Regions from separate parts of the Kitasatospora sp. NPDC057015 genome, predicted to be linked through region 3. Evidence: riboswitches for the same ligand, from Rfam matches in the RefSeq annotation. Region 3 holds a riboswitch; each other region holds the start of a gene.

Region 1 (10,362 bases), on a different contig from region 3:
TACGACGCCGCGCTCGCCGCGCTGCTGGTCTTCACCGTGACGAGCCGGGTGATCAGCCCGCAGTACATGGTCTGGCTGGTCGGCGTGGCGGCGGTCTGCCTGAGCGTCCGGGCGACCAGCCAGCGGCCGGTGGCGCTGCTGGTCCTGCTGGCCGCCCCGCTGACGCAGCTGGAGTTCCCCCTGCTGTTCGGCCAGGTGGTCGCCAGCCACACCTGGGGCGTGGTCGTGCTGACCCTGCGCAACCTGCTGCTGCTCGTCGCCACCGTGCTCTCCTGCGTCCGCCTGTGGCGCGCCAGCCGTGCTCCGGCCCTGGAGCCCACGGTGGTGCTCGCGGCCCCGCTGGAGCTGCCCGCCAACCCCGCCTACCCGGTGCGTCCGGGCATCGCCTACGAGCAGGACCTGCTGGACGGCATCGACCGGCCGACCGCCGGCGCGGAGCGCTGAGCGCCCACCCCTGCCCCCTGCTCCCCCGGCGCCGGGTGGCGGGTGCCGGGTGGCGGCCTCAGCCGCCGGCGTCCGCGGCGAACAGGGCGCGCATCTCGGCGGTCCACCGCGCGGTGAACTCGCCGAGCCCGGTGCCCAGCTCCGCCCGCAGCACCCGGTCGAGCTGCGCGTCGCGGTCCGTGCCCGGCCCGGCCGCGGCCACCGCCCGGTAGAGGCCGACCAGCCGCTGCGGGCCGTGACTGCGGGCGATCAGGTCGCAGGCCAGCCAGGCGAGCTCGTAGGCCCGGGCGATGCCGGCGGCCCCCGCCGTGAAGTCCGTGTCGGCGGGCAGCGCGGTCGGCAGCCGCCCGGCGGCCACCTCCCGGGCGAGTTCGGGGGCGATCTGCCGGGCGGTGCGGCCCGTCCCCCGGTAGCCCGTCCAGTCGGCGGCGCCCTCCGACAGCCAGAGCGGGGTCCAGGGCCGGGTGTCCGCGCGGGTGGCGACGTGCGTCGCCTCGTGGGTGACGACGACCCGCCGCCCGAGCTCGCTCAGCCTGGCGTACGCCTCCGGGTTGACCAGCACCCGGTCGGCGGGGGTGTGCGAGGGGGCGCCCGCGGCGGCGGTGGTGACCGCCGCCATGTCCGCCCAGTCGGCCGGCGGGACGTCCAGCAGTCGGGCGAACTGCTGCTGCCCGGCCGGCAGCTCCAGCAGCAGCCGGCCCGCCCAGTCCCCGCCCCAGACCGCGCTGACGGCCGGCACCGCCCGGTCGGCCTCGGCGGCCAGCGCCGCGGCGTCGGTGGCGCCGCCACCGGTGGCGAGCACCAGGCAGTGGGCGCCGGCGACGGCCTGCACCACGCCCAGGTCCCAGAGCGGCACCGCGCCGCCGTCCGGCTCCTCGCCGGCGACGCGCCAACCGCCGTCCTCCGGGGCCAGCTCCAGCCGCCGGGAGAACAGCACCGGGTAGTCGTCGTGGCCCCCGATCCGCACCGCCAGCTCGGCCCCGACCCGGATCCGGCCGTCCGGCGCCGGCTCGGGGGCCGAGGTGGTCCGGTAGGCCAGCCCGGCCAGCGGGACGGCGGCGGTCCGGGTGAGGAGCTCCGACACCTGCACCCGGCCGGCGAGCGTGCTGCCGGCGGCGGCCGCCGCCCGGTCCCGGGTGCGCAGCGCGTCGGCGCGGGCGGAGAGCAGGGCCGCCAGTTCGGCGGCGCCGAGGGCCGGCCGGGCGGCCGGGCGGGCCGCGGTGGCGAGCGGCAGCGAGAGCTGGGCCAGGCCGCCGGCGGCGAGCAGCAGCGCACCGCGCCGGGACAGCCCGCGGCGACCGGCCCCGGTGGAGCGGCGGGGCAGGTCGCCGGATTCGTCCGCGTTCGCCGGACGGGGATGCCTCAGAGCCGCACCACCTCGGAGACGGGCATCGCGTTGACGCTCTCGTAGCGGACCCGGGCGCCGGGGTAGGGGGCGTGCACGACGACGCCGCCGCCGGCGTACATGCCGACGTGGTGCCTGTCGCCGTAGAAGATCACCAGGTCTCCCGGTCGTGCGTCGGCCAGCGCCACCCGCGATCCCGCGTGCGCCTGACCCTGCGAGGTCCGCGGCAGGGTCACTCCGGCCTGCCGCCAGCTCCAGTACATCAGACCCGAACAGTCGAAGGCGCCCGGGCCGCTCGCCCCGTACACGTACGGGGAGCCGATCCGGGTGACGGCGGCGGCCAGTGCGGCCGCGGCCCGGTCCGAGGCGGCGGGGGCCGTCCCGAGGTCCAGCCGGTCGGTGCCGCGGGTGGCCCGCTGCTCGGCGTCCCGGGCGTCCTGGGCGGCCAGCCGGGCCCGTCCGGTCACGCCGAGGCTGTTCAGCAGGCGCTGCGCCCTGGTCAGGCGCTGCTGGATCTGCTCCTTGCTGTCGGCCAGCGCCCGGCGGGACTCCTCCAGCTCGGTGAGCTTGGCGCCGGCCTCGCTGCGGCGCTGGTCCAGCCGGCGCTGCCGTTCGGCCACCTCGTGCAGGGTCTCGTTCTGCCGCTCGGCGACCTGGTCGAGGTTGCTGACCCGGGACAGGTAGCCCTCCGGGTCGGCGGCGAGCATCAGCTGGGCGGTGGGCGCGATCCCGCCCGCCCGGTACTGGGCGCCGGCCACGGTGGCGAGCTCGGCGTGCAGCCGGTTGAGCTCGTCCTGGCCGAGCGCCACCTGCTGCTGGAGCGCGCCGGTCTCCCCCAGCAGCCTGCGCTGGTGCTCCAGGGCGGCGTTGTACTTCTCCGAGGCCTGCTCGGCCTCGTCGTAGAGCTGGTCGACCTGCGCCTTGACGTCCTGGCGGTCCGGCGGTCCGTCAGGGGTGCCGGGGCTGGCCAGTGCGCTGCCGCCGGCCGTCACGCCCAGCGCCGTGCCGGCGGCGGCGGTGAGCACCAGCGCGCGGACCAGCGCGTGCACTCCTGGCAGTGGGTGACGGCGGTGCATCGCCATGCGGCGCGGCTCCAATCCTGCGGCGCGGCCACCGCCGCCGCCCGGGGGTGGGCGGCCGTCCGAGCGGAGGTCCGGGGGCAGACGTTAGCGAGTCCGCCCGACCGAGTCCAAACCCCTCTCAACCCGAATATTTGACTCCTAATCGGACACCCGCACGGAACGCGGGAACGCCGCAGGCCCGGCACCCCGGACGAACCGGGGGCCGGGCCTGCGGAGGGAGCCGGAGCGAACCGCGCGGCGGGCCGCGTCAGATGCGCACGATGGCCGAGATCGGCATCACGGTGGCGGACTCGTAGCGGACGTTCGCACCCGTGTGCGGGGCGTGGATGATCTGGCCGCCGCCGACGTACAGACCCACGTGGGTCATGCCGCCGTAGTAGATGATGAGGTCGCCGGGCTGCGCGTTGGCGATGTTGGTGCCGATCCGGGTGCCGGCCGAGGCCTGCGCCTGCGAGGTGCGCGGCAGCGACACGTTCGCCTGGGCGTAGGCCCAGCCGGTGAAGCCCGAGCAGTCGAAGGAGCTCGGGCCGGTGGCGCCGTACTTGTACGGGGCACCGAGCTTGCTCTCGGCGGCGGCGATCGCGGCCGCGGCCCGGCCGCTGGCCGGGACGCTCGCGGGCGGCGGGGTGGCCGCGGCGGTCGAGCTGTCGCCGCTGAGCGGGCTGCGGGAGGTGTCGCGGGAGGCGCGCTCGGTCTGCGCCTTGGCGGCGTCGGCCTTCGCCTTGGCGTCCGCGGCGGCCTTGGCCTCGGCGGCCTTCAGCGCCTCGCGCTCCTGCTCGGTCAGCGTGTTGAGCAGCTGCTGCGCCTTCGCGAGCTTGGCCTGGACCTCGTCCTTGCTGGCCTTGAGCTGCTGGGTGGTGCTGTCCAGCTCGGTGAGCTTGCCCTGCGCCTCGGACTTGTCCTGGTCCAGCTTGCGCTGCTGGGCCTGGAGCTCCTTGAGCGCGTTGCTCTGCGAGTCGCCGGCCTGGTTGATCGAACCGGCCTGGCTCAGGAAGTTGTCCGGGCTGGTGGAGAGCATCAGCTGGACGGTCGGGGAGATCCCGCCGTTGCGGTACTGCTCCGCCGCGATCTCGGCGAGGCCGCCCTGGAGGTCGATCACCTGGGACTGCTGGCGGGCCACGCGGTCCTGGATCTCGCCGACCTGCTTCTGCAGCTCCTGCTGCTTGGCCTGAGCACCGTTGTAGGCCTCGGTGGCGACCTCGGCCTCTTCGTTCAGCTGGTCGACCTGCTCCTTGACCTGGTCCTTGGTCTGCACCGGGTCGGCGTGGGCACCGCCCTGGGCGGACAGGGCCACGGCGGCCGCAGCGGCCGCGGTCATGATCGAGACGCGGGCGCGACTGGCTGGCTTGGGACGACGATGGGACGCCACGAAGGCGGACTCCTTCTTCCTACGTCCGCCTACCGGGTGAGCTGACGGGTTCGGGCTGGAAGAGATGCCCTACGACGCCTCACCGGCTCGCCGTCTCACGACGACCGGCCGACCTGGCGCCGATTCACCCCGAGGAACGTGGTTCCCCGGCTCCGATCGACAGCACCCCCGGAGGGGCTTCCCCGTGGGCAGTTGACTGCCCGGCTGCTTCTCGGACTCGGCGGTAACCACCGCCGCCACCCAGGCTTGGGTGATCGACTGTGCGGTGGTTCGAGTCACGACCCTAGTAACGAAACCGTGATCCGTTCAAATCGTTGTAGGAAAAAAGTTGGAACCCGGCGCAAGTTGTCCGGGGAATATGACCGGATGTGACCAGTCGCCCACCGAGGGCTGATGGTTTTTCACCAGATGGTCGCGGAGCGCCTCCACGGCGTGTGTCCCAGATCACAGCGGGATCCCGTGACGCCCGGGCATGTCGGAGGTGGCGAACAGTCAGGAAATGTCCGAAATGGGGTTGTTGTCACCCATCCTGCGGTTCACTCGCGCCTCCTCGGCACCACCCGCACCGACCGCCTCGTGGCTCCGGCGCGGAGGCCGGCTCCGGCGGTCGGCACCCGGTCGCCCGGCCGGGCGCTCGACTCCCGCCCGGCCCGCGATCCACCGGCCGGCCCGCGATCCGGCCGGCCGGCCCTCCCGGTGCGTCAGACCCGGCGGATGGTGTTGATCGGCATCGCGTCGGCCTTCATCACCTTCACCACGTCACCGGTGTGCGGGGCGTGCACGACGAGCCCGTTGCCGATGTACATCCCGACGTGGTGCCGGTCGCTGCCGTAGACGACCAGGTCGCCCGGCTGCGCCTCGGCCAGCGAGGGCACCCGCACGCCGACGTTGCCCTGGGACTGCGAGGTGCGCGGCAGCGTCACGCCGGCCTGGCCGTACGCCCACACCATCAGGCCGGAGCAGTCGAAGGAGCTCGGCCCGGTGGCGCCCCAGACGTAGGGGGCGCCCTGCTTGCTCATCGCCTTCGCCACCGCCACGCCCGCGTAGCCGGCGGCCTGCGGCAGCGCCGTGAGGTCCACCCGCTCCGAGTCGCGCGAGGCACGGCCGTCGCCCCGGACCACCGAGGCGCGGTCGGCGGCGCTGAGCGTGTTCAGCAGCGCGTTCGCCTCCTGCAGCTTCTTGTTGACGTCGGCCTTGGCCTGGTTCAGGTCCCGGGTGGTCTCGTCGAGCGAGGAGAGGATCGCCGCGGCCTCGATCTTCTGCTGGTCGAGCCGGCGCTGCTGGTCCTGGAGGCCCTTCAGCGCGGTCGCCTGGCTCGTGGTGGCCTGCTCGACGCTGGACGCCTTCTCCAGGTACCCGGACGGGTCCGAGGCGAGCATCAGCTGCACGGAGGGGTCGATGCCGCCGGTGCGGTACTGCTCGCCGGCCACCTCGGCCAGACCGGCCTGAAGGTGGGTCATCTGGTCCTGACCCCGGGCCACCTGGTCCTGGATCTGGTCCGCCTGCTTGCGCAGCTGGTCGGACCGCTCCTTGGCGCCGTTGTAGCGCTCGGCGGCCTGCTCCTGCTCCTCGTTGAGCTTGTCGATCTGCGCCTTCACGTCCTCCTTCTTGGAGGGCGTGGTGGGCGCGGCGTGCGCGCTCATCTGGGCGGAGAGGGCGACCGCGGTCGCTGCGGCAGCGGTGAGCACGGTCACCCGTGCGCGGCTCGGCTGCTTCGGACGGCGGTGGGAGGCCAAGGACCGGCTCCTTCTTCCTGCGGGCTCACCCGGACGAGTGAGTATCCGGAAAATAGGTTTGACGCCAGACCCTAGTGAACATCAGGCCTTTCCGCCACTCCCGCAGGGCCGCCAACCCGAGGCCAGGGCCGGGAATTCACCTGATCCACACACCCGCGCCACCCGACACCCTCCCGAGCCCCTGAACAGCTGTCAAGCAGCACCCCGAAGCCGCCGCCCCGACCCCCGGCCGATCCCCCGCCCCCGGCGCCCGGCCCCTCCGTCCCGACCGCCCGCGGACCCGCCCGCCCACCTGCACGACCGCCGGGAGAGCACCCGGGTCAGGCCCGGGCCAGCCGGTTGAGCAGCAGCACCGAGCCCACCGGGCGCGCGCCCGCGTTGCGCACGCCGTCCGCGACCTCCCGGTCGGTGGAGACCACCACCACCGGCCGCCCCTGCGGCTCCGCCCGCACCAGGCGCCGGATCAGCTCGTCCGCCGTCTCCCCCGTCCGGCTGAACCGCACCCGGACCCCGCGCGGCGGCGCCATCATCACCGGGACGTCGAGGTCCTGGCCGTCGAAGACGCAGGTGACCTCCGCCTGGGTGCGCTGGGCCAGCATCGCCAACCCGCCGAGCAGCCTGATCCGCTGCTGCTCCAGCGGAAGTGCGGGGTAACCGGTCTTGGTCACGTTGTAGCCGTCCACCACCAGGTGGACCTGCGGGATCGCCAGCAGCTGGTCCAGCAGCGCGGGATCGTCCTCCGACAGGGCCCGCCGGGCCACGTCGTGCGGCGAGGCCGAGGCCGGCTCCACCGCCTCCACCAGGTCGGCCGGGTGGATCCGGGCCACCGGCAGGGCCAGCTCCCGCTGCAGCCCCTGCGCCGACTGCAGGACGGTGTCCAGCAGCAGCCGCAGTCGCATGTCCTCCACGCTGCGGCCCTCGCGGGCCGATCGCCTGCCCTGCTCCACCGCGGTCTCCAGTTCGGAGATCCGGTGCCGCAGCCGGCGGGTCTCGCCCTCGGCGGCGCTGCGCTCGGCGCCGGAGGCGGTGCGCAGCGCGTCCAGCTCGGCGGCGAGCTTGCGGGTCTCGGCCTGCGCCCTGCGGGTGTCGCTCTCCAGCGAACGCACCTTCTTGCGCAGCGACTCCGCCTCCCGGCGCACGCTCTCCGACTCGGCGCGCTGGCGCTCCAGGTCCGTCCGCGCGGAGGCCCGCAGCTCGGCCAGCTCCGCCTGCAGCTTCTCGGCCAGCCTCGCCGACTCGGCGGCCGCGTCCTCCGCGCCGGCCCGCTCGGCGAGCTCCCCCGCCTGGGCGACCAGCCGGGCCCAGCCGGGCGGGCGCAGCAGGTACGCGGCGGTGGCGACGTCCATCGGGTCGGCGGCGCCGGGCACGTTGCCGGCCTCCAGCGCCCTGACCAGGTCGGGCTGCCCCAGACGCAGCCGGTCCGCTATCCGCACCCGGAACGCGGGCTCGGACTCCAGCGCCGCGGCCAGCGCGGTGGCGGCGTACTTGGCCCGCCGGGCCGGGGTGAACTTGGCGTACTGGCGCAGCGACAGCGGGAGGTCGGCGATCGGCAGGCCGCCCAGCGCGTCGGCGGCGATGCCGACCACCCGGCGGCGCACGCCCTCCGGCAGCGGGCGGTCCAGTTGCTCGCCCGCGCGCTCGCCGGCGCCGTCCCCGTCAGTGGCGTCCGCGTGGACGTGGGCGTGCGCCTGGGCGGCGTCGTCCCGCTCGCCGGTGCCCGCGTCGTCGATCGCGCCCGGGTCCGCGTCCGCCGAGCCGTCTACCGTGCCCGTGCCCGCCGGGGCGCCCCCGTCCGCGTCCTCGGTGCCGGCCGGGACGCCCTCGACCGCGTCCGGGGGCCGCGCGTCCACAGCGGGCGGCTGCCCCTGCGGTCCGGCGGGCTCCCTCGCTGCGTCCACCACGTCCTCGGCTCCGATCCTGTTCTGCGGGGTGCTCACGGCCCACTGCCGCTGCCCTGAAACTCACCGCTCTCTGCAATTGTCCCTGTACGGTGCCCCGCACCGCGCCACGCCACACTCCGGGCGGGCGGGCGCCGGTCGGGCCCCCCGCCGGGCCCGGGCCGGGGGCGGGGCCGCCGGGGGGGCCCCCCGGCGCGGGCCCAGGGCGGGGCGGCGGGGGCGGCCCCGGGGCGCCGGCGGGGCCCGGGCAGGGTGCCGGGGCCGCGGGCGGGCCGACCGGCCGCTGCCTCAGGCCTGCTCGGCGGCCTCGGCCTCGGCGCCCGGACGGTCCACCAGCTCGACCTGGTCGACCGCGTTGCACCAGCGGCAGCGCACCGACTCGACGGTCTCGGCCAGCACCTCGGTCTCCTCGACCTTGGACTCGCCCGCCAGGTCGAAGTGCAGGTACTCGACCACCCTCGCGGTCCGGGTCACGTCGAAGCGGGTCAGGTTGCCGCACAGCGTGCAGCGCCAGCGGGTCTCTGCGGTCAGGGCGGGGACGGTCATCGGGGGGTCCTCTCGGCGGTTCCCTGGTCTGGGCGGGAGGCGCTCCCCCCGGAGCCCGGCGTCGGCGGCGGGAGGCGGGGAATGCCCGCCCCCCAGCCTATTGCCTGGGGCCTGCGCACCCGCCACCGGTCCGGATCATGCTCCGCGGTCACCCACACGCAGTACGGGCCGGTGTCGCCGCCGCACGGCCGAGGAATGCTCACCCTCATGGCGATCCCGGTCCTCGACCCCACCGGCGCGCGGGACGGGCGCCCGGCCGTCCCCGTCCCCGTGGTCACGTACGCCCTGATCGCCCTCAACACGCTGGTGTTCCTGCTCGGCCCGGCAGCCGGTCTGAACCCGCTGTACGGCTCCGGCCAGGCCCGGGTCTGCGCCGAGCAGCGCTACGAGCAGCGGTGGGGGGTGATCCCGGCCGAACTGCTGGAACACCGCCCGCTGGAGGCCGGGCGGATCGTCCAGCCCGAGTCCTGCGTGCTCGCGCCCACCCCGGGCAAGTCCCCGGTGCTCTCGGTGCTCAGTTCGCTGTTCGTGCACGCGAGCTGGCTGCACCTGGTGGGCAACATGCTCTTCCTCTACGTCTTCGGCGCCGGCGTGGAGGAACGGCTCGGGCGGGCCCGCTTCGTCCTCTTCTACCTGACGGTCGGCGCCCTGGCGACGTACGGCTACGCGATCGCGGAGGTGCACTCGGCCGACTCGACCCGGGTGCTGGTCGGCGCGTCGGGGGCGATCGCGGGCGTCCTCGGCGGCTACCTGCGGCTGTACCCGAAGGCCAGGGTGACCACGCTGGTGCCGCTGCTCCTCTTCCTGCCGCTGCGCTTCCCGGCCTGGCTGGTGCTCGGTCTCTGGTTCGCGCTGCAGTGGTGGTCGGTGCGCTCGGCCGGGTTCGCGGGCACCGAGCGGCCGCCGGGCTGGACGAGCGTCGCGTACCTGGTGCACGTGATCGGCTTCGCCGCGGGCTTCCTCTTCACCTGGGCCGCGCGGGCCGCCGCCCGCCGGGGCCCGGTGGGCCCGCCCGCCACGGGCTGAGGACGCGGGCCGCCAGGGCGCCGGTCGGCGGCGCGCTGACGCCGGGCGGGGCGGCGGCTACGCTGACGACACCCCACAAAGGAGCAGCAGAGTGATCACCGCCATCGTCCTGATCAAGACCAGCGTCGACCGCATCCCGGAGATCGCCGAGGCGATCACGGCCATCGAGGGTGTCAGCGAGGTCTACTCGGTGACCGGCGGCTACGACCTGGTGGCGATGGTCCGGGTGCGCAGGCACGACGATCTGGCCGACGTGATCCCCGGTCAGCTCAACAAGGTGCCGGGAGTGGCGCACACCGAGACCCAGATCGCCTTCCGCACGTACTCCCAGCACGACCTGGAGGCGGCGTTCGCCCTCGGCCTCGACGAGTAGCCGGGCCGGCCGGTGCCGGCGCCAGGGCCGGCACCGGTGCCGCGGGCGCCTGGTCAGCCGGCCCGGCGGGTGTCCGCGACGCAGCGCCCGCCCTCGCTGCGGTAGTTCCAGGCCGCGCCCTCGGTGACGAGCTCGCGGACCGCGGTCAGGAACCGGTCCACGTGCTCGTCCGGGGTGCCGGCGCCGAAGCTGACCCGGATCGCGTTCAGGCTGCGCTCGCCGGGCAGCGAGGCCTCCGGCGCGCCGCACTCCGACGGCGGGGCCTCCTCGCCGCCGAGCAGGGTGCGCACCAGCGGGTGGGCGCAGAACAGGCCATCGCGCACGCCGATGCCGTACTCGGCGGAGAGCGCCGCCGAGAAGTGCGAGCTGTTCCAGCCCTGGACGACGAAGGAGAGCACGCCCACCCGGGCGACGTCGGTGAGCAGCGGGGTGTCACCGAACAGGCTGAGCACCCGGACCTCGGGGATCTCGGCCAGGCCGGCCTTGAGACGGGCGATCAGCTGCTGCTCGCGGGCCTCCAGCGCGTCGAAGCCGGCCTCGGTC
Region 2 (10,362 bases), on a different contig from region 3:
TCGCCATGTGAAGAAATTCACGAAGTTTCTCGCGGAGCCCCGGGCGCGGCGCGGCCCCGGGCGCCGAACGGGCGCTCCGGGGCCGGATCCGTAAGCCCCGCAGGGGGCGAGCGGGCACGACAGGGCCTAGGCCCGGGCGATGCTCCAGGCGATGCCGTCCAGGATGTCGTGCTCGCTGACGACCACCTCGTCGGCGCCCGTCCGTCCCATGATCTCCAGCAGTTCGAGCGCGCCGGCCGCGATCACGTCCACCCGCCCCGGGTGCATCGCCGGGATCGCCGCCCGCTCGGCGTGGGTGGAGGCCAGCAGCCGGCCGGCGATCTCCGCCACCCGGTCGCGCGAGATCCGCGAGTGGTGGATCCGCTCCGAGTCGTACTCGGGCAGCTCCAGCGCGATCGCGGACACCGTGGTGACCGTGCCGGCCAGGCCGACCAGGGTCGCCGCGCCGGTCAGCGGGACGACCTCGGCGGCCTTGTCCAGCTCGCCCCTGATGTGCTTCTTGGCGGCGGAGATCTGCCCCAGGGTCGGCAGCTCGGCCCCGGCGAAGTGCCGCTCGGTCAGCCGGACGCAGCCGATGTCGACCGAGCGGGCGGCCTGCACGTCGTCCTCGCCCAGGACGAACTCGGTGGAGCCGCCCCCGAGGTCGAAGACCAGGTAGGGCGCCGGGAACTGGCCGCCGGTCAGCTCCTTGGTCGCGCCGACGAAGGAGAGCCGCGCCTCCTCGTCCCCGCTCACCACCTCGGGTGCCACGCCCAGGATCTCCCGGACGCCCCTGGTGTACTCGTCGCTGTTCTCGGCGTCCCGCGAGGCGCTGGTCGCCACGAAGCGGATCCGGTCCGGGCCGACCCCGTGCTCGGCGATCACCGCGGCGTACTCGCGGCAGGCCGCGAAGGTCCGTTCCAGGGCCTCGGGGGCGAGCCGGCCGGTGCGGTCGACGCCCTGGCCGAGCCGGTTGATGATCATCCGGCGGTCCAGGTCGGTGATCTCGCCGGTCTCCGGGTCGAGGTCGGCGACCAGCAGCCGGATCGAGTTGGTCCCGCAGTCGATCGCGGCCACCCGGGTGGTGCTCATGCGCCCTCCTCCTCGGCCGCGCGCTTCTTCGCCGCGCGCTCTGCGGCCAGCTGCTCCTTGGCGGCGATCACGGCCGCGTGGTCCTCGGCCGTGGCCCGCTGCTCGGCGACCCTGGCCGCGCTCTCGGCCACCTCGGCGGCGGAGACGCACGGGCCCTTGGCCCACCAGTCCTCCAGCATCCCGATCGCCTCGTCGCCGAGCGGGTTGACGCCCGGGCCGGCCGCCAGCGAGTGGCCGACCAGCACGTGGAGGCACTTCACCCGGTCCGGCATGCCGCCGGCGCTCGGGAAGCCCTCCAGCACCTCGATCGCGTCACGGCGCGCGATGTAGTCCTCGTGCGCCTTCTGGTAGGCGGCGGCGAGCTCCGGGTCCTCGGCGAGCCGGGCCGTCTGATCCTTCATCACGCCGTCGGCCTCCAGGGTGCCGATCAGCGAGGCGGCCTTGGGGCAGGTCAGGTAGTAGAGGGTCGGGAACGGCGTGCCGTCCGCGAGCCGGGGGGCGGTCTCGACGACGTCGGGATTGCCGCACGGGCAGCGGTGGGCGACACCGCGCAGACCGCGCGGGACCCGGCCGAGCTGGGCGGCGATCGCCGCGACGTCGGAGTCCGCGACGGTGGCACCGGGGGTGGCGTCGGGGGCGGAGGGGGTGTTCTCAGTGGTCATGGGGAGAGCTGTCTCTAGCGGGGGCAGGGGCGGGGGCGGGCGGGGCCAGGGCGGCCGGGTCGGCGTCGGCGGCGTCGACGGAGTCCCAGACGCTCGCGTACCAGGGCTTGGCGGCCTTCACCGGGCCGGCGGCGCCGGCACCGGCCGCGGAGGGGGCGGTGGTTCCGGCCGCGGCCGGGTCCACCGAGATGAACGGGGTCTCCCCCGGCATCGCGTAGTGCAGCCGGGCCCGGGCCTGCGCCTTGACGAACTCCGGGTCCTGCCAGCGGGCCTTCTCCCGGCGGAGCTGTTCGACCTGCTGCCGGGCGTGTTCGGCCTTGGCGCGCTGGGCGGAGATCTCCGAGCGCTGGGAGATGAACTGGCGGGTGGGGTAGGCGAGGATCGCCACCAGGGAGCAGAGCACCAGGACGAGGACGGTCGCCCGGCTCGTGAACCGCGGACGCGCCGCGAAGCCAGGAATCCTCCAGCCTGCCATCTCCCGTTACCCCTCCTGGTCGTGCCGGTGCCCCGGCCCCCACCCTACGGGGTGAGAGCCGGGGCACCGGTGCAGCGGCCGTGTGTCAGCCCGCGGACTCGACGGCTCCGGACCCCCGTTCCCGGAGGTCCCGGCCGTGCGCCCGAGGGTCGTCGGGCCCCACGAGCGAGGGCGTCCGCCCTCGCGGCGGGGTCAGCCCTCGTACTTGTAGCGCGGGAACGCGCCGCGGCCCGCGTACTCGGCGGCGTCGTCGAGGATCTCCTCGATGCGCAGCAGCTGGTTGTACTTGGCGACGCGCTCGGAGCGGGCCGGGGCGCCGGTCTTGATCTGGCCGCAGTTGGTGGCGACGGCGAGGTCGGCGATGGTGACGTCCTCGGTCTCGCCGGAGCGGTGCGACATCATGCAGCGGTAGCCGTTGCGCTGGGCCAGCTCGACGGCGTCCAGGGTCTCGGTGAGCGAGCCGATCTGGTTGACCTTCACCAGCAGCGCGTTGGCGGTGCCGGTCTCGATGCCCTTGGCCAGGCGGACGGGGTTGGTGACGAACAGGTCGTCGCCGACCAGCTGCACCTTGTCGCCGAGCTTGACGGTCATGGCCTTCCAGCCGTCCCAGTCCTGCTCGTCCAGCGGGTCCTCGATGGAGACCAGCGGGTACGAGGCGACCAGGTCGGCGTAGTAGTCGATGAGCTCGGCCGAGGAGAGGCCCTTGCCCTCGAACTGGTAGGCGCCGTCCTTGTGGAACTCGGAGGCGGCGACGTCGAGCGCCAGCGCGACGTCCTTGCCGGGCACGTAGCCGGCCTTCTTGATGGCCTCGACGATGAGGTCGAGCGCCTCGCGGTTGCTGTCCAGGTTCGGGGCGAAGCCGCCCTCGTCGCCCAGACCGGTGGAGAGGCCGCGCTCCTTCAGCACGCCCTTGAGCGTGTGGTAGACCTCGACGCCCCAGCGGACGGCCTCGGAGAAGGACTCCGCGCCGATCGGAGCGATCATGAACTCCTGGATGTCGACGTTGGAGTCCGCGTGCGAGCCGCCGTTGAGGATGTTCATCATCGGGACGGGCAGGACGTGCGCGTTGGGGCCGCCGAGGTAGCGGAACAGCGGCAGGTCCGAGGCCTCGGAGGCGGCGTGCGCCACGGCGAGCGAGACGCCGAGGATGGCGTTGGCGCCGAGCGAGGACTTGTCCGGGGTGGCGTCCAGGTCGAGCATGGCCTGGTCGATCAGGCGCTGCTCGGTGGCGTCGTAGCCGACCAGCTCCGGGCCGATCTGCTCGATGACGGCCAGGACGGCCTTCTCCACGCCCTTGCCGAAGTAGCGGTTCTTGTCGCCGTCGCGCAGCTCGAGCGCCTCGAAGGCACCGGTGGAGGCGCCGGACGGGACAGCGGCACGGCCGGTGCTGCCGTCGTCGAGGCCGACCTCGACCTCGACCGTGGGGTTGCCACGCGAGTCGAGAATCTCACGGGCTACGACGACATCAATGGACGGCACGAGGCATCTCCTAGCGGAAGCAGGTATCCGCGGACCGTTGTGGAGTCCTGCGGACGATTGCGGAGTCGTTACGACCAGAGCCTAACCGCACGGGCTCGCCCGGCCACGTTGACCTAGGTCCCGTCTCAGCGTGTGGCCCGGCTACCCACCGGTAGTTCACCTGGATGCCCCACGTGATGCACCCAGAGACCGATAAAAGGGGAGATAAGGGCCGTACCGGTCCGGTACGGCCCTCCCGTCTCAGGCCCGGCCGAGGTCCAGGACCTGGCCCGGCAGGATGAGGTCCGGGTCGGTGCCGACGACGGCGCGGTTGCCGTCGTACAGCGCGTTCCAGCCTCCGGCCACGCCCTGGGCGCCGGCGATGGCGCCGAGCGTGTCGCCGGGCTGGACGGTGTAGTCGCGGCCGGTGCCCGGCGCGGCGGCCGGTGTGACCGCGGCCGGGGCGGCGGCGGGGGCCGGGGCGGCCGGGACCTCGGCGGCGGCCTCGTTGGTCGTGTGCCGGTCGAAGACGTTCTGGTGGCTGGTCCAGTGCCAGTCGCCGTCGACCTGGTACCAGAAGACCTTGTTGGCGGCGTCCCAGCCGGTGTGGCCGGAGAACTCCGGGTCGCGGTCGGAGCTGCGACCCTGACCCGTCGTCGTCTTCGCCGCCTTGGACTGGGTCGACTTGGACTGCGCCGCGCCCGAAGGCGCCGTGTTCGACTGCGTGCTCCGGTCCTGCCGGGTCTGTGACCGGGAGGCCTCCGGCAGGCTCCGGTCGGTCTGCGAGTCCGCGGAGGTGGCCGCGGTGTCGACCTGGGCCGAGGGGCCGCCCTTGCTCAGGCCGGCCTTGACGGAGCAGACCGGCCAGGCCCCGGGGCCCTGCGAGGCGAGGACCTTCTCGGCCACCGCGATCTGCTGGCCCTTGCTGGCCCGGTGCGCCTGCGGGGCGTACTGGTCGCCGCCGAAGGCCTTCCAGGTGCTCTGGCTGAACTGCAGTCCGCCGTAGTAGCCGTTGCCCGTGTTGATGCTCCAGTTGCCCCCGCTCTCGCACTGGGCGACCTTCTCCCAGGTGGACATGGGGGCGGCGTGGGCGCCGGTGGCGGCGAGAAGCGGCATCGCGAGACCGACGCCGGCGACGCCGGCCACGGCGATCGCCTTCTCGGCCTGGGTACGACGACGGTGACGTCCGTTACCAACGAACAGCATGGGTGTCCCTCTCCGCACGCCTGCGAGGTGAGCTGTCGGGTTCGGACCGGGAGGTGGCCCGGCCGCGCCAGGCGGAAAGCTTCTTCCGCCTGATGCGGCTTCACCCCAAGCCGTGGGGAACGGCAGAAAATCCTGGGTCCCCCGCCCCTGCCCAAGGGTCTGGTCGGTTTCCCGGACGCGCGGCGGGCAGGACTCGGCGTACCGCGCACGGGGTTCGCAGCTGCGAACTCCAGGGAGAGTAGACAGATCCTCACATCAATCACAAGCTCATATCGCCGACATCACACGGAAATTACGACAGTCGGCCGATCGTCCACAAACCACGCCCATATGTCCGGATTGATGCGCCTTCTGACCGCCTGTGAGCGAGTCTGTCCGACACGCCGTCAGCCTCGCACGGGCCGGTCAGGGTGCCTTTTCGGGGGTGAATTCGACCGGGAGTTCACGAAGTCCACGCATGATCAGACCACCACGCCACCGCAGTTCCCCCGGTTCCGCCGCAAGTCGCAGGTCAGGCAGACGGGTGAGCAGGGTGGCCAGGGCCGCCTGTCCCTCCAGCCGGGCCAGCGGGGCACCGATGCAGTAGTGGATTCCGTGGCCGAAACCGAGGTGCGGATTGTCCTTGCGAGCGATGTCCAGGGTGTTCTCGTCCGCGAACCGCGCCGGGTCGCGGTCCGCCGCCGCCAGCACCACCAGCACCGGATCGCCCACCGGGATGTCCACCCCGCCGATGGTCAGCGGCCGGGTCGCGAAGCGCCAGGTGGCCAGCTCCACCGGACCGTCGTAGCGGAGCAGTTCCTCCACCGCCGTACCGAGGAGCCCGCTCTCCCCCGCCGCCACCGATTCCTGCAGCAGGGCCCGCTGCTCGGGGTGGCGCAGCAGCGCGTACACGCCGTTCCCGATCAGGTTGACCGTCGTCTCGAACCCGGCGAAGAGCAGGATGAAGGCCATCGCCGCGGCCTCGTTCTCGGTGAGGTGCTCCCCGTGGTCACTGGCCCGGATCAGCCCGGAGATCAGGTCGTCCCCGAGGTCCGCCCGCTTGCGGTGGATCAGCTCCAGCAGGTACGAGCGCATCCTCTTCACCGCGCGGGCCACCCCGCCGCGCGGTCCCCCGCCGTGCCGGATCATCATGCCCGCCCAGTCCCGGAAGTCGTCCTGGTCCTCCGGCGGGACGCCCAGCAGGTCGCAGATCGCGTAGATGGGGAGCGGGAAGGCGAACTCGTGGATCAGGTCGGCCGAGCCGCGCTCGGCGAAGGAGTCGATCAGCCGGTCGGTCAGCTGCTGCACCCGCGGCTCGAACTCCGCCACCCGGCGCGGCGTGAACGCCTTGGAGACCAGCCGCCGCAGCCGGGTGTGGTCCGGCGGGTCGATGTTCAGCAGGTGGGTCATCAGGTCGGCGCTGCGCTCACCGGGGATGCCGACCCGCCCGGTGCGGTGCGCCTGCTCGCTGTGGTGGGCCGGGTTCTTGGAGAGCCGGCCGTCGGCCAGCGCCTGCCGGGCGTCCGCGTACCGCGTGACCAGCCAGGCGTCCACCCCGCTCGGCAGCGTGGTGCGGTGGACGGGGGCGTGCTCGCGCAGCCACGCGTACGCGGGGTAGGGGTCGGCGGCGAACTCCCACGTGAAGAGGGGAGGCTGGGTGGGGTTCGGCTGATCCGGCATGTCCTGACGGTATCCGGTGGCCGACGGGCGTGAGTCTGGTCACCTGATGGGTAATCCCTGTTGCGGAGGGTCGTGACGTGCCTAGGATCCTCCGACATGTCTTTGGTGGGCGCCGGTGCGGTGTCGCCCACAGGGAGGAGCGCACCCATGCGGGTAGCCGGGGCAGTGGTGGTCATCGCGGTACTGGACGGCGGTTCGGGCGCCGACCTGGCCCGCCGGTTCACGGCCGCCGGCGCCGCCGGGGTGCTCATCGCGGACCAGCACCCCAACAAGGCGGAGGACCTCGCCGCCGTCCTCGACCGCCCGGGCTGCCCGGTGGTCGGGGTGTGCGGCGACATCCACCGGCCCAGCGACGTGGCCGCCCTGGTCGACACCGCGGAGAAGCACCTCGGCCCGATCGACCTGTTCTGCGTCGCCGGGCCCGACGGCGAGCGGATCGTCTCGCTGGCCGACCTCCCCGACCACCTCGACCGGCTCGCCGAGCTGCTCGCCCTGGTCGGCGAGGCGATCAGCGAGGTCGTCCCGGCGCAGCGCAGGCCCGTCGAGGACGTCGCCCTCTCCGCGACGACCGCCGAGCGCGGCTGAGCGCCCGCGCCCACCGCTCCGCGCCCCCGTACCCGGCTGCGCGCCGCCGACCGCGGGCACGCCGTCCGGCGCGCCCCCGTGCCCGGCCGGGCCGGTCAGTCCGCCAGACCCTCCGCCGCCCGGACCTCGCGGCGGTAGTCCCGCGCGCTCGCCCGGAGCGCGGCGTCCACGTCCACGCCCTCGTCGTGCGCCCGCTGGGCCACCGCGAGCAGCAGCAGCCCCACCGAGCGGGCCGTCAGCTCCGAGGGCAGCTCGTACGGGGCGTCCGGCACGGCGGTGAAGCCCGCCCGGCGCACCCGGGAGACCAGCTTCGCCGCGTACGCCAGCGCCGGGAGCCCGGCCGGGACCCCGTCCAGGACCGACTCGCGTTGCTTCTCGGCCGCCTTCAACTGCTCCCAGTTCGCCTCGACCGCGGCCGTCCCCTCCGCCTCGACGTCGCCGAACACGTGCGGGTGGCGGTACATCAGCTTCTCGACGATGTCGCCCGCCACGTCGTCGATCGAGAACGGGTCCTCCGGGTGCTCCTCGGCGATCCGGGAGTGGAAGAACACCTGCAACAGGACGTCCCCCAGCTCCTCGCGCAGCGTCTCCCGGTCGCCCTCCTCGATCGCCTCGACCAGCTCGAAGGCCTCCTCCACCAGGTACTTCACCAGCGAGGCGTGGGTCTGCTCGGCGTCCCAGGGGCAGCCGCCGGGCGAGCGCAGCCGGTCCATCACCGAGGCCAGGTCGAGCAGCCGGGCGCCGGGCAGGTCGTACGAGCCGGGCAGCAGCTCGATCTCGGCCACCGAGCCGGCCTCCTCGACGGCGAGCCGGGCGAGGGCGTCCGTCAGCCCCGGGTCGCCGTCCGGGCTGCCCAGCCAGACGGTGACCGGTGCGGGCACCCCGGACAACCGGCGGGCCAGCGCCGGGGCCGTACCGCGCTCGACGATCTCCACCTCGACGCCCGCCTGGCGGACCGCCGGCAGCTGCGGGTGCGCCGGGTCGGCCGCCAGTACCCGGTCGGCGCCGCGCAGGGCCTCCCAGGCCGGCCAGGACAGCAGACCGGGAGCGACCCGGTGGGTGGTGGTGAGCAGGATCAGCTTCGGGGCTGGCGTAGGCGTGGTCACGCTCCGAACCTACCGGGCCGGGGGCCGGTGCCGGGCCGGTCGCCCGGCCGGATCGGCGGCGCGGGGGCGAGCGACCGGCCGGATCGACGGCGCGGGGGCGGCCGGCGGGGCTGCGGGACGCCCGGGACGGGCCCGGATCAGCGGGGCTGCGGGGTCGGCGCCGGTGCGTCCGGGAGGTCGGGGGCCAGGGCGACCCGCCGGGCGTCCCAGCTGCCGTAGCGGGGGTTGACCCGGACGTGCAGGGCGAGGGCCGCCTCCGCCAGCGCCCCGCGGACCTCCGCGTCCCCCGCCTCGGTGTCCGCGTCCAGCCCCCGCGCCGCCGCCAGCCGCCGGATGCCCGCCTGCTGCCGGTAGTAGTCGTCCACCTCGGCCACCGGGACGCCCCGACGGGCCAGCACCCGCTCCAGCTGCGCCGCACCGCCCGCCCAGGCCTGGTCAGCCGCGCGGGCCGCCGCCACCTCGGCCGGGTCGAGGCTCAGCCCGCGGTCCGCCAGCGCCCGGCTCACCAGGGCGTCCAGGACCAGCTGGGTCACCACCCGGCCCGCCAGGCCCTCGGAGCCGGCCGCGGCGTCCCCCGGCGAGGGCTCGGCGACCGTCCGCAGCTCGGCGGCCCGCTGCTGCACGGCCGAGAGGCTGATGCGCCGGCCGTCCAGCACCGCCGCGGTACCGACCTGCACCGGGCCGCCGCAGGAGCAGGCCAGCAGCGCGAGGAGCACGGCGGCGGCAGCCGGCCGGAGCCGGGAGGCGGCTGCGGCGACGGTCGTGCCGGCGGTCGTGCCGGCGGTCGTGCCGGCGGCCCGACGGTTCATACGGGAGCCTCCCGGGGTGCGGGCGGTGCGGTGGATGCGGGCGGGTGCGGCGGGCGCCGGCGGTGCGGTGGATGCGGGCGGCGCGCCGCCGGCACCCGTTCGGGTTGCTGCGGGCAGGACGGGTCCGGGGTCCCGACGAGCGGGAGGTACCGGGACCGGCGGGCGCTCCCGAGGGTAGGCCGCCCGGTGCCCCCGGGCGGGGACCCTGCTCCGAACGGGCGACACCGGCCCGGTCGCGGCCCCGGGCCGGGCGGCGGTCGACGGACGGGCGGACGGGCGGACGGGCGGACGGGCGGACGGGCGAGGGCCGGACGGGCGAGGGACGGGCGGATGCTCAGAGGGGGAGCCGGAACAGCGAGGCCGGCGGCCGGTCAGCGCCCGGTCGCGTACGGGTTGCCCGGGGCGGGCGCGGGCCAGCCGCCCGAACGGGGGTCGAAGGGCGGCGGCACCGGGGGCCGCTGGGTGGGCGCGGGGGTCGGCGGGCGGCCCGTGCGGCGGTGCTGCTGGAGCTGGTCGAGGCTCTGCCGCAGGCGCCGGACGTCCGGGTGGTGCGGGCCCAGCAGCCGTTCGCGGTCCAGGAGCAGCTGGAGCAACCACTGCCAGGCGCCCTCCGGGTCACCCCCGGCGGCGAGCAGCAGCCCGATCCGCTCGCGCAGACCGTGCACCCGCTCGGGGTCCGGGTCGAGCCCGGCGTCCACCCGGGCCGAGTGGGCCGCGAGCAGTGCCCGGTACTCGGCCAACGCCTCCGCACCGTGGCCCAACTGCTCCAGGCAGCCGGCCGCCCGGTACCGGTGCTCCAGCCCCGCCGGGCCGTGCGGCCCGCCCTCGGCGGTGCCGGCCAGCAGCAGGTACTCGGGCAGGGCGTCCCGGAAGCGCCGCTCCTGCAGCAGGGTCCGGGCGTAGATGGTGCGGATGGTGCGGACGAGCGGCGCGCCGTCGCCCTGCTCGGCGCGGGCCCGCGGGAGCAGCCTCGCGGCCAGGTCGATGACCTCGGCATGACGCTTCGCGGCGACCAGGTCGGACAGCTCGGCGCAGGCGTCCGCCAGGTCTCCGGCCGGTTCAGCCCGCGGCGACCGGCCGCTCGCGGCGGGCGGCGGCGCGGGACGGCCCACCGGCGCGGGCGCCGTGGGCAGTGCGGTCATCAGCAGCGGACGCGGTTCGGCCGTCCCCCGGTCGTCGTTGTCTGCCGTCCCCCGGTCGTCGGCCGGCAGGCTGCCGGCCGGCACCGGCGCGCCGGGAGCGGCGTACGCCCCGACGGCTTGCTGCGCGCCGGGAGCGGGCTGCGCCTGCGGCGGCCCGACCGGACCGGGAGCCGGCTGCGGCTGGTGCGG
Region 3 (10,362 bases):
CACCCGAACTACTACGGCCAGCTCGCCCTCGGCCGCTGCCTGACCCTGCTGGGGGCCAGGCCGACCGGCAACTGGAGCTGCCGCAACACGGCCGGCCAGGACACCGACGGGATGTACCTGACCGCGAAGTAGTCGCGCCAGGACGCCGACGGGACGGACCTGACCGCGAAGTGGCCGCGCACGCCGCCGGCGCCCGCACCCCCTCGGCGGGGGAGCGGGCGCCGGCGGGTGCCGTCGGGCCGGTCAGCCCTTGGCGAGCAGCGCCTGGGCGTGCGCCCGGACCTGGTCCTTCGTCAGATAGGCGTCGGTGTACTCGAAGTCGCGCAGCCGGGCGGGCTGGCGGGCGAGGAACCCGGTCCGGACGAAGTCGTCGCCGGCGGTCGCGTTCAGCAGCCAGTTCGCGCCGACCCGGAACTTCGCCGCGTTCGTCCGCATCGCCATCAGGTGGTAGCCGCGGGCCACCAGCTGCGCCGGCACCCCCTCCAGCTCGATGCCGACCGGCTTGGACACCGCGTCCTTGCCGCCGAGGTCCACCACCAGGCCCAGGTCCTTGTGGTAGTAGGGCTCCAGGGGCTGGTTGTGCAGTGCCGCGACCAGGTTGTCGGCGACCGCCTTGCCCTGCCGGGCGGAGTGCTGGGCGGTCGGCGGGCAGACCGCGCCGTCGCCCTTGGCCAGGTCGGGGACGGCGGCCGCGTCGCCGAGTGCGAAGACGCCCTCGAACTGCGGCACCCGCATCTCCGCCGTGACCGCCACCCGGCCGCGGACGGTCTCGGCGTCCAGGGTGCCGATCAGCGGGCTGGCGGCCACCCCGGCCGTCCAGATCAGGGTCCGGCTGGGCAGCACCCGGCCGTCGGTGAACTTGACGCTCTCCGCGCCCACCTCGGCCACCGACACGCCCAGCGACACCTCGATGCCGCGGGCGCGCAGCACCCGCAGGGCGGTCTCGCCGAGGGTGTCGCCGAGTTCGGGCATCAGCTTGGGGGCGATGTCGATCAGGTGCCACTTGATCTGGCGGGCGTCCAGCCGCGGGTAGCGCCGGGCGGCGGCGGTGGTCAGCCGCTGCAGGCAGGCCGCCGTCTCCGTCCCCGCGTAGCCGCCGCCGACCACCACGAACTGCAGCCGGGACTCCCGCTCGTGCTGGTCGAGGGTGGCCGAGGCGAGGTCGAGCTGGGCGATCACGTGGTCCCGGACGTAGGTGGCCTCGGCGAGCGTCTTCATGCCGCGCGCGTAGTCCGTCAGGCCGGGGATGTCGAAGGTGCGGGTCACGCTGCCGGGCGCGAGCACCAGGTAGTCGTAGCGCACGGCGACCACCTCGTCGGTGATCTTCCGGACCACGCACACCTTGGAGCGCGGATCGACGCCGATCGCGCCGCCCGGGACGATGTGGGTGCGGCGCAGGGTGCGCCGCAGCGAGACGGCGACCGACTGCGGGGTGAGCACGCCGGCGGCCACGTGCGGCAGCAGCGGCAGGTACAGCTGGTAGCTGAACGGCGTGACCAGGGAGATCTCCGCCTCGGCGGGCGTGAGCTTGCGTTCCAGGCGGCGGGCGCATTCCAGTCCGGCGAAGCCGCCACCCACGATCAGGATCCGAGGTCTTTCCATCGTTCATCCTTACGGTGCTGGTCCGAGCCGTGCCAGGACAACTACTGTCCGCCACACTCGCACGGACCAACCGGCCCTGCCACCGCAGCGGTGCGGACGGCGGACCTGACGGGTCGGTAGGCTGACCGGATGCTCAGCGAGGTGACGGCGGTCCGCTATGTGACGCCACTACGTGAAGGCGGCTCGATGCCGGGCCTGGTCGAGGCCGACGACCACCGGCTCTACGCGCTCAAGTGGTGCGGGGCGGCGCAGGGGCGCAAGGCGCTGGTCGCCGAGGTGCTGGCCGGCGAGCTGGGCCGGCGGCTGGGCCTGCCGGTGCCGGAGCTGGTCACCGTCGACCTGGACCCGGTCCTCGCCCGCAGCGAACCGGACCCGCAGGTGCAGGACCAGATGCGTGCCAGCGGGGGCGCCAACCTCGGGATGGCCTTCGTCAGCGGGGCGCTCAACTTCGACCCGCTCTGCTTCGAGGTGACCCCGGAGCTCGCCGGCCGGGTGCTCTGGTTCGACGCGCTGATCGGCAACGTCGACCGCTCCTGGCGCAACCCCAACCTGCTGGTGGCCACCGGCGGCCTGCGGCTGATCGACCACGGCGCCAGCCTGATCTTCCACCACCACTGGGCCGGCGCGGCCGGCTGGACCCGCCGCCCGTACGAGGCCGGCGACCACGCGCTGCTGCGGGCCGCGCCGGACCTCGCGGCCGCCGACGAGCTCCTGGCGCCGCTCGCGGACGAGGCGCTGGTCGGCGCGGTGGCGCAGATCCCCGACGTGTGGCTGGTCGACGAGCCGGGCTTCGACTCGCCGCAGGCCGTGCGCGAGGCGTACCTCGCCCAGCTGCGCGCGCGACTGGCCGGCCCCCGCGACTGGCTGCCGGCGGTGTCCGGATGACCGTGGCACGGACCGGCGGGTCCGGCGCCGCCGAGGGAGTGGAGAACACCGTGACGGACACCGAAGCCGCCCTGCACGACTACGAGTACGCGGTGATCCGGGCGGTGCCCCGGGTCGAGCGCGGGGAGTGCGTCAACATCGGCGTGCTGCTCTACTGCCGGCAGAGCGCGCACCTGGGCGCGCGGACCCACCTGGACCAGGCCCGGCTGCTCGCGCTGGACCCGGTCGCCGACGTGGCGGGGGTGCGCCGGGCGCTGCACGGCATCGAGGCGGTGTGCGCCGGCGGGCCCGAGGCGGGGCCGGCGGCGGCCGACAACCCCGGGCAGCGGTTCCGCTGGCTGACCGCCCCGCGCAGTGCCGTCGTCCAGCCCGGGCCGGTGCACACCGGCCTGACCGCCGACCCGGAGGCCGAGCTGCGCCGGCTGTTCGACCTGCTGGTGCTCTGACCAGGGACCGCCCCGGCTGCCCCTGGAACGTTTGCCGTGGTCAAAGCTGGAGCCGGTGAACCTTTTACGCGTACGCTGGCGTCATGGGTTCGACACCGACGGCGACTGCCGCACCGACCACCGGCGAGCTGATGGAGGCGCTGGCCGCCGTCGGCGCCGCGTACTTCCAGGACTTCGCGGCCGCGGCGGCCCGGCACGGTCTCTCCTCCTCCCAGGCCAAGGCCCTCGGCGCGGTGCACGAGCCGGTGCCGATGCGGGCGCTGGCCGGACGGCTGGGCTGTGACGCCTCGAACGTGACCGGGATCGTGGACCGGCTGGAGTCCCTCGGGCTGGCCCACCGGGCGGCGGCCGAGGGCGACCGGCGGGTGAAGATCGTGGTGGTCACCGAGCAGGGCCGGGAGATCCTGGCGCTGATCCGCGCCGAGATGGCCAGGACCCACCAGGCCTTCGACGCCATGACCGAGGAGCAGCGGGTGGCGCTGTACTCGATCTGCCACCAGGTGCTGCCCGTCCTCACCGGCCGCCCGACGGCCTGAGCCCTCCCACCCGTCCCGGCCTGCCCGCCTGCCCGCCCGCCTGACTGACTGCCCCGCCTGCCTGCCCGCGCGCACCCGGCCGCCCTGCCGGACCGGGCCGCGGGCGCGCGGGGCGGTCCGCCGACGGTCCGGCTGACCTCGGCTGTTAGGCTTGCGAAGCGTGAGCGCGAAGCCCCAGATCCCCAATGTCCTGGCCTCCCGGTACGCCTCGGCGACCCTGGCCCAGCTGTGGTCCCCCGAGCACAAGGTGGTCCTCGAGCGCCACCTGTGGCTCGCCGTCCTGAAGGCCCAGCAGGACCTCGGTGTCGAGGTGCCCGCCACCGCCGTCGCCGACTACGAGCGGGTCGTCGACCAGGTCGACCTCGAATCCATCGCCGCGCGTGAGCGCGTCACCCGACACGACGTGAAGGCCCGGATCGAGGAGTTCAGCGACCTCGCCGGCCACGAGCAGATCCACAAGGGCATGACCTCTCGGGACCTCACCGAGAACGTCGAGCAGCTCCAGATCCACCAGTCCCTGCAGCACGTCCGCGACCGTACGGTGGCCGTGCTGGTGCGCCTGGGCCGGCTGTCCGCCCAGCACGCCGAGCTGGTCATGGCCGGCCGCTCGCACAACGTCGCGGCCCAGGCGACCACCCTCGGCAAGCGCTTCGCCACCGTGGCGGACGAGCTGCTGGTGGCGTTCAACCGCCTGGAGGAGCTGATCGCCCGCTACCCGCTGCGCGGGATCAAGGGCCCGGTCGGCACCGCCCAGGACATGCTCGACCTGCTCGGAGGCGGCAGCGAGGGCACCGCCAGGCTGGCCGAGCTGGAGCAGCGCGTCGCCGGCCACCTCGGCTTCGAGAACGTGCTGACCAGCGTCGGCCAGGTCTACCCCCGCTCGCTGGACTTCGAGGTGCTCTCCGCCCTCGTCCAGCTCTCCGCCGCGCCGTCCAGCCTGGCGAAGACCATCCGTCTGATGGCCGGCCACGAGCTGGTCACCGAGGGCTTCAAGGAGGGCCAGGTCGGCTCCTCCGCGATGCCGCACAAGATGAACACCCGCTCCTGCGAGCGCGTCAACGGCCTGGCCGTCATCCTGCGCGGCTACGCCTCGATGACCGCCGAGCTCGGCGGCGACCAGTGGAACGAGGGCGACGTCTCCTGCTCGGTGGTGCGCCGGGTCGCGCTGCCGGACGCCTTCTTCGCCTTCGACGGCCTGCTGGAGACCTTCCTGACCGTCCTCGACGAGTTCGGCGCCTTCCCGGCCGTGATCGAGGCCGAGCTGGACCGCTACCTGCCGTTCCTCGCCACCACCAAGGTGCTGATGGGCGCGGTGCGGGCCGGGGTCGGCCGGGAGACCGGGCACGAGATCATCAAGGAGCACGCCGTCGCCTCCGCGCTGGCGATGCGCGCCGGCGCCCGTGAGAACGAGCTGCTGGACCGCCTGGCCGCCGACGAGCGGATGCCGCTCGACCGGGCCGCGCTGGACGCGCTGCTCGCGGACCGGCTCTCCTTCACCGGTGCGGCCGGGGCGCAGGTCGCCGAGGTCGTCCGGCGGATCGAGGCCGTCGCCGAGGCCCACCCGGAGGCGGCCAAGTACGCCCCGGGTGACATCCTCTGACGTTCCGTCAGTCGGCTCTCAGGGCCCCGTCGCCGTTCCGGTGGCGGGGCCCTGGCGTTTCACGGGCCGCTCGTGCCCGGGGTCGATCGGCGGCCCGGTCGCGCCGCAGGTCCACTCGCAGTCCGGCTCGGCCACCGGCCGGTCGGGCGCCAGCACGTTCCCGCGGACGGTGGCCAGCGCCAGCAGGCCGCCGGTCACGAGCAGCCCCGCGCAGATCAGCATCGCGGTGCGGAACGCGGCGTCCACCGAGGACGGCACCCGGTAGGCGTCGCCGCTGAGCCCGGCGAGGGCGGGCAGCGCCGCCACCGCCAGCAGGCCGGCCGCCCGCGCGGCGGCGTTGTTGACGCCGCTGGCGATCCCGGCCCGGCGCACCTCCACCGCCGCCAGCACGGTGGCGGTCAGCGGCGCGACCAGCAGGGTCATCCCGCACCCCATCACCGTGGTGGCCGGCAGCACGTCCGTCCAGTAGGACGCGCCGGGGCCGATCCGCAGCATCAGCAGGACGCCCGCCGCGCAGATCAGCGGCCCGAGGAAGAGCGGCAGCCGGGGGCCGATCCGCTTGCCGAGCCGCCCGGCCCGGGCGGACAGCGCCAGCATCAGCACGGTGATCGGCAGCAGGGCGAGGCCGGAGGTCAGCGGGGTGAAGCCGGAGACGGTCTGGAGCTGGACGACCAGCAGGAAGAACACCCCGCTGAACGCCGCGTACACGCAGAGCGTGACCCCGTTCACCGCGGTGAACAGGCGGGAGGAGAACAGCTCCAGCGGCAGCATCGGCGCCGCCCGCCGGCGCTCGACGGCCACGAACACCGCCCCCAGCAGCAGGCCGGCCGCGCCGGACAGCCAGACCGCGGGGGAGAGCCCCTCGCCGGCGGCGGTCAGCGCGTAGGTGACCCCGCCCAGGGCGAGGGCGGCGAGTACGGCGCCGGCGACGTCGAAGTCCCCGGTGGCGCTCTCGTCCCGGCTCTCCGGCACGTGCCGGAGGGAGACGCCCAGCACCACGGCGGCCAGCGGGACGTTCAGCAGGAAGATCCACCGCCAGCCCGGGCCGTCCACCAGCCAGCCGCCGAGGAAGGGGCCGACCGCCGCCGCGACCCCGCCGAAACCCGACCAGAGCCCCACCGCGGCTGACCGGTCGTCCGGCCGGAAGGTGGCCTGCAGCATCGCCAGCGAGCCCGGCGTCAGCAGGGCGCCGCCGACGCCCTGCAGGGCCCGGGCGGCGACCAGCACCCCGATGGTGGGGGCGGCCGCGCAGAGTGCGGAGGCGACGGCGAACCAGCAGACGCCGATCAGGAAGACCCGCCGCCGGCCGTACCGGTCGCCGAGGGCGCCGCCGAGCAGGATCAGCCCGGCGAGGGTGAGCAGGTAGGCGTTCAGCGTCCACTGGAGGGCGGCCAGCGAGGCGTCGAGGTCGGCGCCGATCCGGGGCAGCGCGACGTTGACGACGGTGCCGTCCAGCATCGCCATGCTGGAGCCGAGGACGGTGGCGAGCACCACCCAGCGCCCCCGCGGAGTACCGATCCTCAGGCTGCCCGCGTCATCGCTTTCCACGGCTCGATCCTGCGCCCGGGAGGCCGACGTGACAAGGCTCACCGGCCACGCGTTCGGGTGGTGGCTGAGCGTGGCGGGTGATGGACGCAGGGCCGAGAAAGTGAGCGCAGGGCGGTCGGCCGGTTGCTCAGCGCGATTGGATTGTGCACGTACTGCACAGCCGATCATTCGGAGAGTCACGGAATTCCCTGGGATTTCCGTGAAATTCCGGGGGTGAATGTGATCGACATTGATTAACCCGGGCCGATGGGCTTTGCTTCAGCGACCGCCCGGCCAATGTCCGGGTGGGCCCACCGGGTGGAACGCCTAGTCCTGCCGCTGCCCGGAGGCTTCGAACGAACTCTGTACGGCAGGAGTGGGGGACCCACAGGTAAGTCGCCGGCCCGGTGCATCCGGGACGGCTTGGGGTGAAGCCGCGCTTGCGGCCGGGCAACTCCAGCCCGAACCCGACAGCTCACCTCGCAGGCGTCGGAGAGGAAATACCCCATGCCCGCACAGGCAAAGCACCGTCGTAACCGTCTGCCCCGTCTCGCCCGGATCGGCATCGCCACCGGTGTGACCGGCGCGGTTCTCGCCCTTCCGCTGGTGACCGCCGTCAGCGCCTCGGCGCACGAGGTCCCGGCCCACAAGTCGCAGTCCGCCACCTGGACCGGTGCCACCAGCGCCGACGCCGTCGCCGTGGCCGACAAGGCCGCCGCCGAGACCGCCCCGGCCGCCGCGCCGGCCGCCGCCGCCGACGTGACCTACAAGGTGGTCGGCGGTGACACCCTGTCGAAGATCGCCGCCGCGAAGAACGTCGACGGCGGGTGGCACGCGCTGTACGAGACCAACCGTCAGGTCGTCGGCGCCAACCCGAACCTGATCTACCCGGGCCAGCAGCTGGTCGTCGGCAAGGCGGCCGCCCAGGCCCCGGCCGCCGCCCCGGCCCCGAAGACCTCCTCCGACTCCGCCCCGGCGAAGAAGGCCACCCCGGCCCCGAAGGCGACCCAGGCGCCGAAGGCCGCCGAGGCCCCGAAGCCCACCCAGGCCGCCAAGCCGGTGCAGACCCCCGCGCCGAAGCCGGCCGCCACCCAGGCGCCGAAGCCCGCGGCCACCCCGGCCCCGGCCGCGGCCGCCAGCACCTCCGGCTACACCGCGCCGATCGCCGGCGCCCGCCTCGGCACCGCCTACGGCGTGGCCGGCTCCATGTGGTCCAGCGGCCACCACACCGGCGCCGACTTCGTCGCCGCGACCGGCACCCCGCTGAAGGCCATCGCGGCCGGCACCGTGGTCAAGGCCGGCCCCGGCGGCGCCTACGGCAACGAGGTCGAGATCAAGCTCGCCGACGGCAAGTACGCCCAGTACGCGCACCTGTCCTCGATCGGCGTCAAGGTCGGCCAGACCGTGACCGTCGGTCAGCAGATCGGCCTGTCCGGCGCGACCGGCAACGTGACCGGCCCGCACCTGCACTTCGAGGTCCGCACCGGCTCGGAGTACGGCTCGGACATCGACCCGATCGCCTACCTCCGCGCGCACGGCGTCAGCATCTGACACCGGGTACGACTCCTCGCGACCTGATGCGTCGCGGTAGGTGAACACCGGCCGGGCCGGCAGCGAACGCTCATCGCTGCGGGCCCGGCCAGTTCGCGTTCCCCCCCCGCACGGGAAATGTCGGGATGTCAGGCCGGAACGCTTTCCCGGTGCACCTGGTCGTCCTCGTACAGCCGGGTCGCGATGGACTCCACCGCGCGGTCCAGCCGGGCGCGGTCGGCGGGATCATGGACGTCCCAGTCGTCGAGGTGCCGGTCGATCCAGCGCCGCCAGGCCTCGGCGAGCCGCTCCACCTCCCGGCTGCCGTCCGGGGTGAGGCGCAGCACCCCGTCGGCGGTCTCGGCCAGGCCCGCGCCCAGGGTCCGCTCGGCGGCGGGCCGGACCACCTCCTCGGGCATGTGGTGCGCCGCGGCGATCGCCGGGAGGGTCGCACCGCCCTGGAGGCGGGTGCGCCAGTAGATCTGACCGAGCATCCAGGCCTGGTCCGGGCTGACCTCGCTGCCGGAGTCGGCCAGCAGCATGCGCCCGATCTCCGGGCGGCCCTTGGCCTTGCGCAGCACGTTGGCGAGGGCGCGCTCCAACTGCTTGTCGGCGTCGGCGCTGTCGGGCGCGCCGAAGGCCTCGCCCATGTCGGAGGCCCCGGCCCGGGCACTGTCGCGCAGCGGCACCTCCTTGAGGAACCAGGCCACCACGAAACCCACCAGGGCGACCGGCACCACCCACTGGAAGACGTAGTTGATGGTGTCGGCGTACGCGGTGATGAACGGCGCGGCCTGCTCCGGGGGCAGCTCCCGCAGCGCCTGCGGGCTCTGCACCGCCGCCGGCGGCACACCGGGGGACTGCGCGAAGGCCGCCTCCAGGTTGGGCCCCAGCTGGTTGGTGAACAGGGTGCCGAACACCGCGGTGCCGAAGGAACTGCCGAGGGTGCGGAAGAACGTGACGCCCGAGGTCGCGGTGCCGAGTTCGTGGTACGGGACGGTGTTCTGCACGGCGATGGTCAGCACCTGCATGGCCAGGCCGATGCCGAGCCCCAGGACGAACATGTACAGGGACTCCAGCCAGACGCCGGTGGAGGGGCCCATCGTCGACATCAGGAACAGGCCGAGCGCCATCACGGCGGTGCCCAGGATCGGGAAGATCCGGTAGCGGCCGGTGCGGCTGACCACCACGCCCGAGAGCATCGACATGCCGAGCAGACCGGCCACCATCGGCAGCGTGCGCACCCCGGAGCCGGTCGCCGAGACGCCGTCCACGAACTGCAGGTAGGTGGGCAGGTAGGTCATCGCGCCGAGCATCGCGAAGCCGACGATGAAGCTGAGGATCGAGCAGACCGTGAAGACCGAGTTGCGGAACAGGTGCATCGGCAGCATCGGCTCCGGGGCCCGCAGTTCCACCAGCACGAAGGCGACCAGCAGCAGCACCGAGGCGGTGAACAGCCCGATGATCACCGCCGAGTTCCAGGCGTACTCGTTGCCGCCCCACTCCAGTCCGAGCACCAGTCCGCTGGCACCGAGCGCGATCAGCACGATGCCGAGGTAGTCGATGACCGGCCGGACGGCCGCCCGGACCGAGGGGATGGTCCGTGCGGCCATCACGATCATCACGGCGGCGATCGGGATGTTGACGTAGAAGCACCAGCGCCAGGACGCGTGGTCGGTGAACAGGCCGCCCAGGGTGGGGCCCACCACCGTGGTGACCCCGAAGACCGCGCCCAGCGCGCCCTGGTACTTGCCGCGCTCGCGCAGCGGGATGACGTCGGCGATCAGGGCCATCGCGGTCACCATCAGCCCGCCGCCGCCGAAACCCTGCACGGCCCGGCCGACGATCAGCACCGCCATGCCGTTCGCCGCGCCGGAGATCACCGAGCCGGCGATGAAGACCACCGCGCTCACCTGGAAGACCACCTTGCGGCCGAACAGGTCGCCGAACTTGCCGACCAGCACGGTGGAGACCGTCTCGGCCAGCAGGTAGGCCGTCACCACCCAGGCCATGTGCCCGCCGCCGCCGAGGTCCGCCACGATGGTGGGCAGCGCGGTGGAGACGATGGTCTGGTCGAGGGCCGCCATCAGCATGCCGAGCACGATGGTCACGAAGACGACGTTGGTCTGGCGGCGGCTCAGGGACGGCGGGGTGGGCGGTGCCGGGGCGGCCTCGGTCACGGTCGTGTCGGACATGGCCGGGCCTCCTGGGCGGGGAGCAGGTCCACCCAGCTTTG

The links. Region 3 has a riboswitch for cyclic di-AMP ahead of ACFTWP_RS17490 (peptidoglycan DD-metalloendopeptidase family protein). Riboswitches for the same ligand answer to the same signal wherever they lie in the genome.
Region 1: it holds a riboswitch for cyclic di-AMP, as region 3 does, so the genes downstream of both, ACFTWP_RS36340 (NlpC/P60 family protein) here and ACFTWP_RS17490 (peptidoglycan DD-metalloendopeptidase family protein) in region 3, are expected to answer to the same signal.
Region 2: it holds a riboswitch for cyclic di-AMP, as region 3 does, so the genes downstream of both, ACFTWP_RS35385 (transglycosylase family protein) here and ACFTWP_RS17490 (peptidoglycan DD-metalloendopeptidase family protein) in region 3, are expected to answer to the same signal.

The regions. Positions count from the first base shown of each region.
Region 1 covers NZ_JBHUSG010000060.1:18,288-28,649, reverse strand. The annotation lists gene ACFTWP_RS36355 (glycosyltransferase 87 family protein) at 1-444, shown strand, start outside; gene ACFTWP_RS36350 (hypothetical protein) at 503-1,534, opposite strand; gene ACFTWP_RS36345 (NlpC/P60 family protein) at 1,807-2,871, opposite strand; gene ACFTWP_RS36340 (NlpC/P60 family protein) at 3,119-4,240, opposite strand; cyclic di-AMP (ydaO/yuaA leader) riboswitch at 4,251-4,415, opposite strand; gene ACFTWP_RS36335 (NlpC/P60 family protein) at 4,942-5,976, opposite strand; gene ACFTWP_RS36330 (NYN domain-containing protein) at 6,297-7,913, opposite strand; gene ACFTWP_RS36325 (hypothetical protein) at 8,163-8,420, opposite strand; gene ACFTWP_RS36320 (rhomboid family intramembrane serine protease) at 8,628-9,446, shown strand; gene ACFTWP_RS36315 (Lrp/AsnC family transcriptional regulator) at 9,538-9,819, shown strand; gene ACFTWP_RS36310 (aminotransferase class V-fold PLP-dependent enzyme) at 9,873-10,362, opposite strand, start outside.
Region 2 covers NZ_JBHUSG010000056.1:36,483-46,844, forward strand. The annotation lists gene ACFTWP_RS35365 (exopolyphosphatase) at 127-1,071, opposite strand; gene ACFTWP_RS35370 (DUF501 domain-containing protein) at 1,068-1,733, opposite strand; gene ACFTWP_RS35375 (septum formation initiator family protein) at 1,723-2,208, opposite strand; gene eno (phosphopyruvate hydratase) at 2,401-3,687, opposite strand; gene ACFTWP_RS35385 (transglycosylase family protein) at 3,928-4,872, opposite strand; cyclic di-AMP (ydaO/yuaA leader) riboswitch at 4,876-5,048, opposite strand; gene ACFTWP_RS35390 (cytochrome P450) at 5,278-6,531, opposite strand; gene ACFTWP_RS35395 (SDR family NAD(P)-dependent oxidoreductase) at 6,679-7,116, shown strand; gene ACFTWP_RS35400 (MazG family protein) at 7,212-8,222, opposite strand; gene ACFTWP_RS35405 (hypothetical protein) at 8,360-9,031, opposite strand; gene ACFTWP_RS35410 (protein kinase) at 9,403-10,362, opposite strand, start outside.
Region 3 covers NZ_JBHUSG010000016.1:16,471-26,832, forward strand. The annotation lists gene ACFTWP_RS17455 (GDSL-type esterase/lipase family protein) at 1-132, shown strand, start outside; gene ACFTWP_RS17460 (NAD(P)/FAD-dependent oxidoreductase) at 244-1,602, opposite strand; gene ACFTWP_RS17465 (HipA family kinase) at 1,732-2,487, shown strand; gene ACFTWP_RS17470 (DUF3037 domain-containing protein) at 2,484-2,933, shown strand; gene ACFTWP_RS17475 (MarR family winged helix-turn-helix transcriptional regulator) at 3,017-3,469, shown strand; gene purB (adenylosuccinate lyase) at 3,630-5,069, shown strand; gene ACFTWP_RS17485 (MFS transporter) at 5,088-6,617, opposite strand; cyclic di-AMP (ydaO/yuaA leader) riboswitch at 6,948-7,100, shown strand; gene ACFTWP_RS17490 (peptidoglycan DD-metalloendopeptidase family protein) at 7,104-8,147, shown strand; gene ACFTWP_RS17495 (DHA2 family efflux MFS transporter permease subunit) at 8,276-10,321, opposite strand.